One region of the Roseobacter sp. TSBP12 genome, then DNA from elsewhere that is predicted to be linked to it. Evidence: riboswitches for the same ligand, from Rfam matches in the RefSeq annotation. Region 1 holds a riboswitch; the other holds the start of a gene.
What was found. Region 1 has a riboswitch for thiamine pyrophosphate ahead of thiC (phosphomethylpyrimidine synthase ThiC). Riboswitches for the same ligand answer to the same signal wherever they lie in the genome.
Positions count from the first base shown of each region.

Region 2: linked by a shared signal. The riboswitch ahead of thiB (thiamine ABC transporter substrate binding subunit) and the one ahead of thiC (phosphomethylpyrimidine synthase ThiC) in region 1 are both predicted to bind thiamine pyrophosphate.

Region 1 is NZ_PYIB01000060.1:75,672-79,883, reverse strand. It holds partial or broken gene C8029_RS17820 (FAD-dependent oxidoreductase) at 1-511, opposite strand, end outside; gene thiC (phosphomethylpyrimidine synthase ThiC) at 508-2,307, opposite strand; TPP riboswitch at 2,430-2,559, opposite strand; gene C8029_RS17810 (sigma-54-dependent Fis family transcriptional regulator) at 2,769-4,212, opposite strand, start outside.
Region 2 is NZ_PYIB01000028.1:101,154-105,365, reverse strand. It holds gene C8029_RS08835 (HU family DNA-binding protein) at 27-314, shown strand; gene C8029_RS08830 (DMT family transporter) at 384-1,244, shown strand; gene aroC (chorismate synthase) at 1,253-2,359, opposite strand; TPP riboswitch at 2,517-2,621, shown strand; gene thiB (thiamine ABC transporter substrate binding subunit) at 2,665-3,639, shown strand; gene C8029_RS08815 (thiamine/thiamine pyrophosphate ABC transporter permease ThiP) at 3,615-4,212, shown strand, end outside.

The sequences.
Region 1 (4,212 bases):
CCGCGCGGGCCGCAATCCCTGTGCAATCCACCACGCGCCCGCGCGCGGGACCGTCGCGAAACGCCACCCCCGCCGCCAAAAGCCGCATGCGCAAGGCCGTGAGCGCAGCACGGGGGTCGAGATGCGCCTCGGCTGCAAAGAAAAGCCCGCGCGCAAATCGTCCAGATATTGCGGGTTCCAATGCATCGGGCGTCACCCAGCCATGCCCGCGTGTTGCACGCGCAAAGCGATCCAATTCCCCCGCATCACGCGGAGCGGCGAGCACAAGCGTCCCGCGCCGCGTCACATCAGGGACATGGGCCGCCCACCAATCCACCGCCGATTGTCCGCGCGCGACGATCACCTCGGGCGCGCTTTCGCCCTCGCAATAGGGCGCAAGCATCCCCCCCGCCAGCCAGGAGGCGGGGGGCGGGCTGTGTTCGGGCGCGATCACTTCGATTTCATGCCCCGCCTCATGCAGCGCGGTGGCAACGCACAACCCCACCACGCCTGATCCCAGAACTGAAATCATTCCGCCGGTTCCTTCGCGCTGTCGTCTGTCGGCAGGTAAAGTTCGCCACCCTCGCGGAATTTTGCGGCCATAGCCGCCATGCCATCCTGCTTTTCGGCCTCGGCGCGAATGTCATGGGAAATCCGCATCGAACAGAATTTCGGCCCACACATGGAACAGAAATGCGCCACTTTATGCGCCTCTTTTGGCATGGTTTCGTCATGCATCTCGCGCGCCGTGTCGGGATCAAGGCCAAGGTTGAACTGATCTTCCCAGCGAAATTCGAACCGCGCCCGAGACAGCGCGTCGTCACGCAATTGCGCGCCCGGATGCCCCTTGGCCAGATCGGCGGCATGGGCGGCGAGTTTGTAGGTGATGACCCCGGTTTTGACATCGTCTCGGTCCGGCAGGCCAAGGTGTTCCTTGGGCGTCACATAGCATAGCATCGCCGTGCCGAACCAGCCGATCATCGCCGCACCGATGGCGGAGGTGATATGATCATAGCCCGGCGCGATGTCGGTCGTCAGTGGCCCGAGCGTGTAAAACGGCGCTTCGTGGCAATGTTTGAGCTGTTCGTCCATATTGGCTTTGATCTTGTGCATCGGCACATGGCCAGGCCCTTCGATCATCACCTGACAATCCTTGGCCCAAGCGATTTTCGTCAGCTCGCCAAGCGTGCGCAATTCGGCAAATTGTGCCTCGTCATTGGCATCGGCAATGGAGCCGGGGCGCAAACCATCGCCCAAAGAGAATGACACGTCATAGCGGCGGCAGATGTCGCAAATCTCGTCGAAATGCTCGTAGAGGAAACTTTCGCGGTGATGATGCATGCACCATTTCGCCATGATCGACCCACCACGCGACACAATCCCGGTCACCCGCTTGGCGGTCATCGGGATCATGTGCAGTCGGACGCCTGCATGGATGGTGAAATAATCGACGCCCTGTTCGGCCTGTTCAATGAGCGTGTCGCGGAACACCTCCCATGTCAGGTCCTCAGCAATGCCGTTGACCTTTTCCAACGCCTGATAGAGCGGCACAGTGCCGATGGGCACCGGCGCATTGCGGATGATCCAGTCACGAATGTTGTGAATGTTGCGCCCGGTGGAGAGATCCATCACCGTATCCGCGCCCCACCGGATCGCCCAAACCATTTTCTCTACCTCTTCCTCCATCGAGGAAGTGACGGCGGAATTGCCGATATTGGCGTTGATCTTGACCTTGAAATTGCGGCCGATGATCATCGGTTCCAATTCGCGGTGGTTGATGTTGGCGGGAATGATCGCGCGGCCTTCGGCGATTTCCTGGCGGACAAATTCCGGCGTGACGAGGTCAGGCAGTTCCGCCCCCATCGGATCGCCATCGCGGGTATAGGCCGCCATCCGGCCTTCATTTTCACGAATGGCGACGAATTCCATTTCCGGCGTGATCACCCCGGCTTTGGCATAGGCAAGCTGCGTCACGGCCCGGTTGCCAACAGCGCGCAGCGGATCGCGCTGTTTCGGGAAAGCGGGCGTCAATCGCGCGCCGGTCGCAAAGCCGTTGTCGGCATCTGTGATCACCCGCCCCTCATATTGTTCGATGTCGCCGCGCGCCTGAAGCCAGCCACCGCGCACATCGGCCAACCCTTCGGAAATCTCGATCTGCGCTGCGGGGTCAGTATAGGGGCCGGAGCTGTCATAGACTCGCAATGGCGCCTCGCCCGTCACCGAAATCTCGCGCAGGGGCACGCGCAGCTCATGGGTCTGGCCATGAACATAGATTTTTTGTGAGGCAGGCAAAGCGCCTGTGGTGATTGTTGGGATCGTGTCTTTCATTTCGGTCTCCTCATAACGATGAGACCCAAGTGAAACGGGTAGCAGACATGGACCACCGCCCATGCGCCAAACGCAAATGGGCCAAGCGGCCCGAAAGGACCGCCCTCGTGACAGAGGTGTACGGAATTGCCCTTCGGTCTTCCTACGCCAGCATCAACTGGGTCAGGTTCTAAGGGTCGCGTCACCTCGGGCGGGGTTTCCGCCGTCAATCAGCCTCTCAGTCCCTTGGGCGGGACTCCCCTGACGTAGTGGTATTAACGAAATGCCGTGGCGTCCTGTCAACCGATAAGTTACGGCGAAGGCGTAGACCGGCTTGCACACGCGCCTGTCACCCGCTGATGCGGGCAACAGATTTTCTGGGCTATCTCATTGAATATACGACTGATCCAACAACGAAAAGCCGGGGTTCGCAAGCGGGTGCGTCCTCATTTGGAGTGACTGCTTTGCATGTTGCAAAACTCTTAGGCGTCGGAAGAGAGCGCCTTGCGAATATGGTACTGCTTCATCTTGCGATAAAGCGTCGGGCGAGAAATCCCCAGAACCGCCGCAACCCGCGTCAGGTTGCCATTCTCCGAAATCATCGTCTGGCGGATGGCCGAGGCCTCAATGCTTTCGAGATCGCCGGAATGGCCTTTGAGAATGTTTGGTAGTGGATCTTCTTCGCAACTGGCGAAATCGTCCTGCAATTCGGGCGGTAAGTCCCTCAGGCGCACAAGATCATCTGTCTTGATCAGGTAAACACGCTGCACCACGTTGCGCAATTCACGCACATTGCCCGGCCATTGATAGGCCATAAGCCGTTTGATCACCTCGTCGGAGAAGGTCATCGGCGGGCGTCCGGTTTCCTTGGCATAGCTTTGCGAAAAATGAGCGACCAGTTCAAGCACGTCATTCGCACGATCCCGCAGGGGCGGGACTTCGATGGTCACCACGCCCACGCGATAAAACAGGTCACGCCGGAAATTGCCTTTTTCGATCTCTTGCCGCAGGTCGCGGTTCGTCATCGCCACCAGCCGGACGTCAACCGGACGGCGTTGACTGCCGCCGACTCGATAGATCGCACGTTGTTCAAGCGCCCGCAGCAGATAGGGTTGCAATTCGATCGGCATGTCCCCGATTTCATCAAGACACAGCACGCCGCCATCGGCCAATTCAAACTTGCCCGCGCGTCCGCCACGCACCGCCCCGGTGAAGGCCCCGTCCTCATAGCCAAAGAGTTCGGCCCCGATCAGTTCGCCGGAAATCGCCGCGCAGTTCACCGGTACATAGGGGGCTTTTTCACGCGGCAAGCGGCTATGGATCAACCGCGCGAACAGCTCTTTGCCGACGCCGGTTTCCCCATGGATCAGCACGGAAACATTGGCTTGCGCCACTCGCTCGGCCAATTCGATCGCATCGACCATCTTGGGCGAACTGCCGATAATCTGGATCTCAGCCTCGTTCACATTGCTGCGCGGTTTGATCGTACACGACGCAGGTATACGGGTCGAATTGTTCTTATTTTTCAAAAACAACGCCGCACCACGATAGACGCCTTCCAGCTTCAGCCGCTCGACACCGTCCGTCTCAAGGCTCAGGGGCAGCAGGTTCGTGATCTCTCTGTCTGAGAGTTCCAACAGCTTTGGCAAAAGCTTGTGACCGACTTCTAACTCCTTGGACCGCAACAAGGTTTTTTCATCCACCCCACGCCGAAACAGAACGTGACCGTTCTTATCCAACAGGATCACACCGCGATCCACCCGACTGTATTCGGACATCATGAAGGCTTCGAGCAACATGGCGCGCTCTTCTTGCTGCTGCTCCGCGAGGGCAATCTCAATTTCACGCGCCGAGGCCAACACCAGAGCAATATTGTGTTGGCGGAAAATCTGGGGCGGGCCAGACAAATCAACGACCCCGATAATC
Region 2 (4,212 bases), on a different contig from region 1:
ATGGGGGACTACGAGGAGATACAGACATGTCGAAACCGATGACCAAGACCCAACTCGTTGCTGCTCTCGCCGAAGAGATGGGCTCCGACAAAAAATCTGCAGGGGCTGCTCTTGATGCAATCACTGCGCTCATCACCAAAGAAGTTTCCGGCGGTGGCGCTGTGACCCTTCCGGGTGTTGGCAAAATTTATTGCCGTGAACGTCCTGCACGCATGGTCCGCAACCCGCAAACGGGTGACCAGATGCCGAAAGACGCCGACAAGGTTGTGAAAATGACCATCGCCAAAGCGTTGAAAGACAGCGTAAACGGCTAATCGGTCGATTGAGTTATTTCTGGGAGGGGTCGCGCACAGTCGCGGCCCTTCTTCGTTTGGGGGCATGATATGGATATCAGAGCGATCGTAATGGGGTTGGCCTTCGTGCTGATGTGGTCCTCGGCCTTCACATCGGCTCGGATTATCGTTGCAGATGCGCCAGCGCTTGCGGCCTTGTCTGTGCGGTTTGCCCTTTCTGGTTTGGCGGGGGTGGCGCTGGCCAAACTGCTTGGTCAATCGTGGAATTTTACCCGTACACAATGGAAAAGCATCGTCCTCTTTGGTCTGTGCCAAAACGTTGCCTATCTGGGCCTGTATTTTTTGGCGATGCGGACGGTTGAGGCCTCCCTTGCGGCGGTTCTTGCCTCATCCATGCCGCTTGTCGTGGCTTTGCTTTCAACCCTAATCCTGCGCGAAACTCCTAAACCTATGGCGATCTTTGGCCTCGTGTTGGGGTTCATGGGGGTGTTGATCATCATGAGCACGCGCTTGTCGAGTGGCAGTGATCTTGTGGGGATTGCCATGTGTAGTGTCGGCACTGTCGCGCTTGCGATTGCGACGCTGGCTGTGCGGTCGACGAATGCCGGAGGCAATGTTTTGATGGTGGTTGGTGTGCAAAGTCTGATCGGATCGATTGTGCTTGCTGTGCTATCCCCGGCGATTGACACATATGAGCTCACCATGTCCGCCAAATTGGTCTGGGCGATGCTCTATACAACCTTCGTTCCGGGGCTCATGGCCACTTGGATTTGGTTCAAACTGGTTGAGCGCATTGGAACCGTCAAATCCGCAGCCTTCCACTTTCTCAACCCGTTTTTTGGCGTCGCGATCGCGGCGCTGTTGCTGGGCGAACATGTCAGCCAATGGGACATTTACGGCGTTTTGACCATCATGGCGGGCATTTTAGCGGTTCAGATGTCTAAGGCATGATTGGGGTCTTATTTGGCCCCAAATCTACCTCGCAACCCTTCGCCAACTTGACCACGATGCAGCAGCAGGTGATCCAAGATGACGCAAGCCATCATTGCCTCGCCCACAGGCACAGCGCGGATACCGACACAGGGGTCATGACGCCCCTTTGTGATCAGGTCGGTGTTTTCGCCCGCCTGATTGATCGTTTTGCGCGACGTGAGGATCGAAGAGGTGGGTTTCACCGCAAACCGCACAACAAGGTCTTGCCCGGTCGAAATCCCACCGAGAATGCCACCCGCATGATTAGACCCAAACTCAGGCCCATTTGGCCCCATCCGCATCTCATCGGCGTTTTCTTCACCAGACAGACAGGCGGCATTCATACCTTCGCCAATTTCGACACCTTTCACCGCGTTGATCGACATCATCGCCGCGGCCAAATCCGTGTCTAACTTGGCATAAATCGGCGCTCCAAGCCCGGCTGGCGCGCCTTTCGCGACCACCTCGATAATGGCTCCAATAGAGGACCCGCTTTTTCGAATGCCAGTCAGATAGGCGGCCCAGTTTTCGGCGGTTTTGGCGGAGGGCACCCAAAACGGGTTGTTGTCGATCTCAGAGAAATCGCGTTCGCCTTCGATCCCATGCGGGCCGATCTGGGTCATGTAGCCCTTGATCTCAAGGCCCGGCACCAATTCGGCCAAAACCGCGCGTGCAATACCGCCAGCGGCCACACGCGCCGCGGTTTCGCGCGCACTGGAGCGGCCGCCCCCGCGATAATCGCGGATGCCATATTTTTGGAAATAGGTGATATCGGCATGGCCCGGACGAAAGGCTTGCGCGATCTCACCATAATCCTTTGAGCGCTGATCGGTGTTGCGGATCATCAATTGGATCGGCGTACCCGTGGTCTTACCCTCAAACACTCCAGACAGGATTTCCACTTGGTCCGGTTCGCGCCGCTGAGTGGTGTATTTCGATGTTCCCGGCTTGCGTTTATCAAGCCAGACCTGAAGCATCGCCTCATTGATTTCGATACCCGGAGGGCAACCATCCACCGTCGCGCCAAGCGCCGGACCGTGGCTTTCACCCCATGTCGTGAAACGAAAAAGATGTCCGAATGTGTTCATGCTCATCGGGTGCTCCTCAGGTTTCCCCTGCTTTACCCGATGTCACTTGTTTGAGCAATCAAGGGAAATCATTCTATGGCGCTCATAAAGCACATCCTGAACCAACCGGTCTCTCCCGCACTGTAGGAGGGGCTTGAACTTCCTTCAAAGGGGCAATAGCGTCACGGACACCTCGGGGTGCCCGTGTGCAACACGGCTGAGATGCGAAAGCGGACCCGTTGAACCTGAACCGGCTAACACCGGCGGAGGGAAGGTATTAGCGATCACCATTCGCCACCTTTTTCTTCGCCCATTTTTGAATGGAGCGAGCCATGAAATATGGATTTACACTTGCGGCACTGGTTGCGGCCTCGGCGGCTCACGCAGACCCTCTGACCATCTATGCCCCCGATTATTTTGCCTCTGAGTGGGGTCCGGGCCCGGCGATCAAGGCGGCGTTTGAGGCCGAATGTGACTGTGAGATTGAATATGTCACAGGTGATGTGTTGCCGCGTATTCTGTTGGAAGGCGAACGGACCAAGGCGGATGTGGTTATCGGGTTCAATTCAGATGTGACCAAGAAGGCACGTGAAACCGGGCTTTTTGTGCCGCATGGGCTGGACCTGTCGCCGTTGACCCTGCCGCTTGAGTGGACGGACGACACGTTCTTGCCGTTCAACTGGAGCTATACGGCCTTTGTCTATGACAACACCAAGATTAAAAATCCGCCCGCGTCCTTCCATGACTTGGTGAATTCGACTGAAGATTGGTCCATCGCAATCCAAGATCCGCGCACGTCGATCTCGGGGCTGGCTTTGGTGCTGTGGGGCAAAGAGGTGTTTGGGGACGACGCCGAAGCGGAATGGGCAAAATTGGCGCCGAAAGTCACGACAGTGACTAAGGGCTGGTCCGAAGCCTACGGCCTGTTTACCGATGGCGAGGTGGACATGGTTCTCTCCTACACGACCTCACCCGCATATCACATCATTGCTGAAGAAGATGAAACGAAATCCGCCGCGCTGTTTGACGAAGGCCACTATTTCATGGTCGAACTCGCCGCAAAACTGAAAGGCACCGATCAGCCGGAGCTTGCGGATGCGTTCATGGCCTTCATCCTCTCACCGACGTTTCAAAACATCATTCCGACGGCCAATTGGTCCTACCCCGCCGCTTTGCCGCGTGATCAATGGCCCGAGGCATTCTCTGAATTGAACTACCCGGAAAAGGCCATTTTCCTTGATGAAAATGAAGCGGATGCGTTGCGGGACAAGGCGATTGCCGAATGGCGCACCGCGTTTTCGCAATAAGACTTTGGCCGGGGCTCATAGCGGCGGCTTTGGTCGCCGCCTTGAGCCTTGGCACTCTGGGCGTTGTTGCGCTTCGGGCTGAAAGCTTTTCAACACTGTCGCAATTTGACTGGATGGCGGTCCGTTTCACCGTTGTTCAGGCACTGATCTCTGCGGGCCTGTCGGTGGTCTTGGCGGTTCCGGTCGCACGCGGCTTAGCGCGGCGTGATTTCCCTGGGCGTCGCCTTTTGATCACCCTCTTGGGCGCACCATTTATCTTGCCGACGATTGTCGCCATTCTCGGATTAACGGCGGTGTTTGGCAAAACGGGATTTATCTCGATTGTGCTCAGTTGGGCTGGATTAGAGCCTGTTTCGATCTACGGATTCCATGGTGTGATCCTTGCGCATGTGTTCTTTAATTTGCCACTTGCAACACGGTTGTTGCTTCAGGGTTGGGGCGCTATCCCGTCCGAGAGGTTCCGCCTTGCGGCCTCGCTTAATTTCGCTCCGCGCGACATGTTTCGCCACATCGAAGGACCGATGCTCAAAGAGATTGTGCCCGGCGCGTTTGCCGTCATTTTTCTGATTTGCA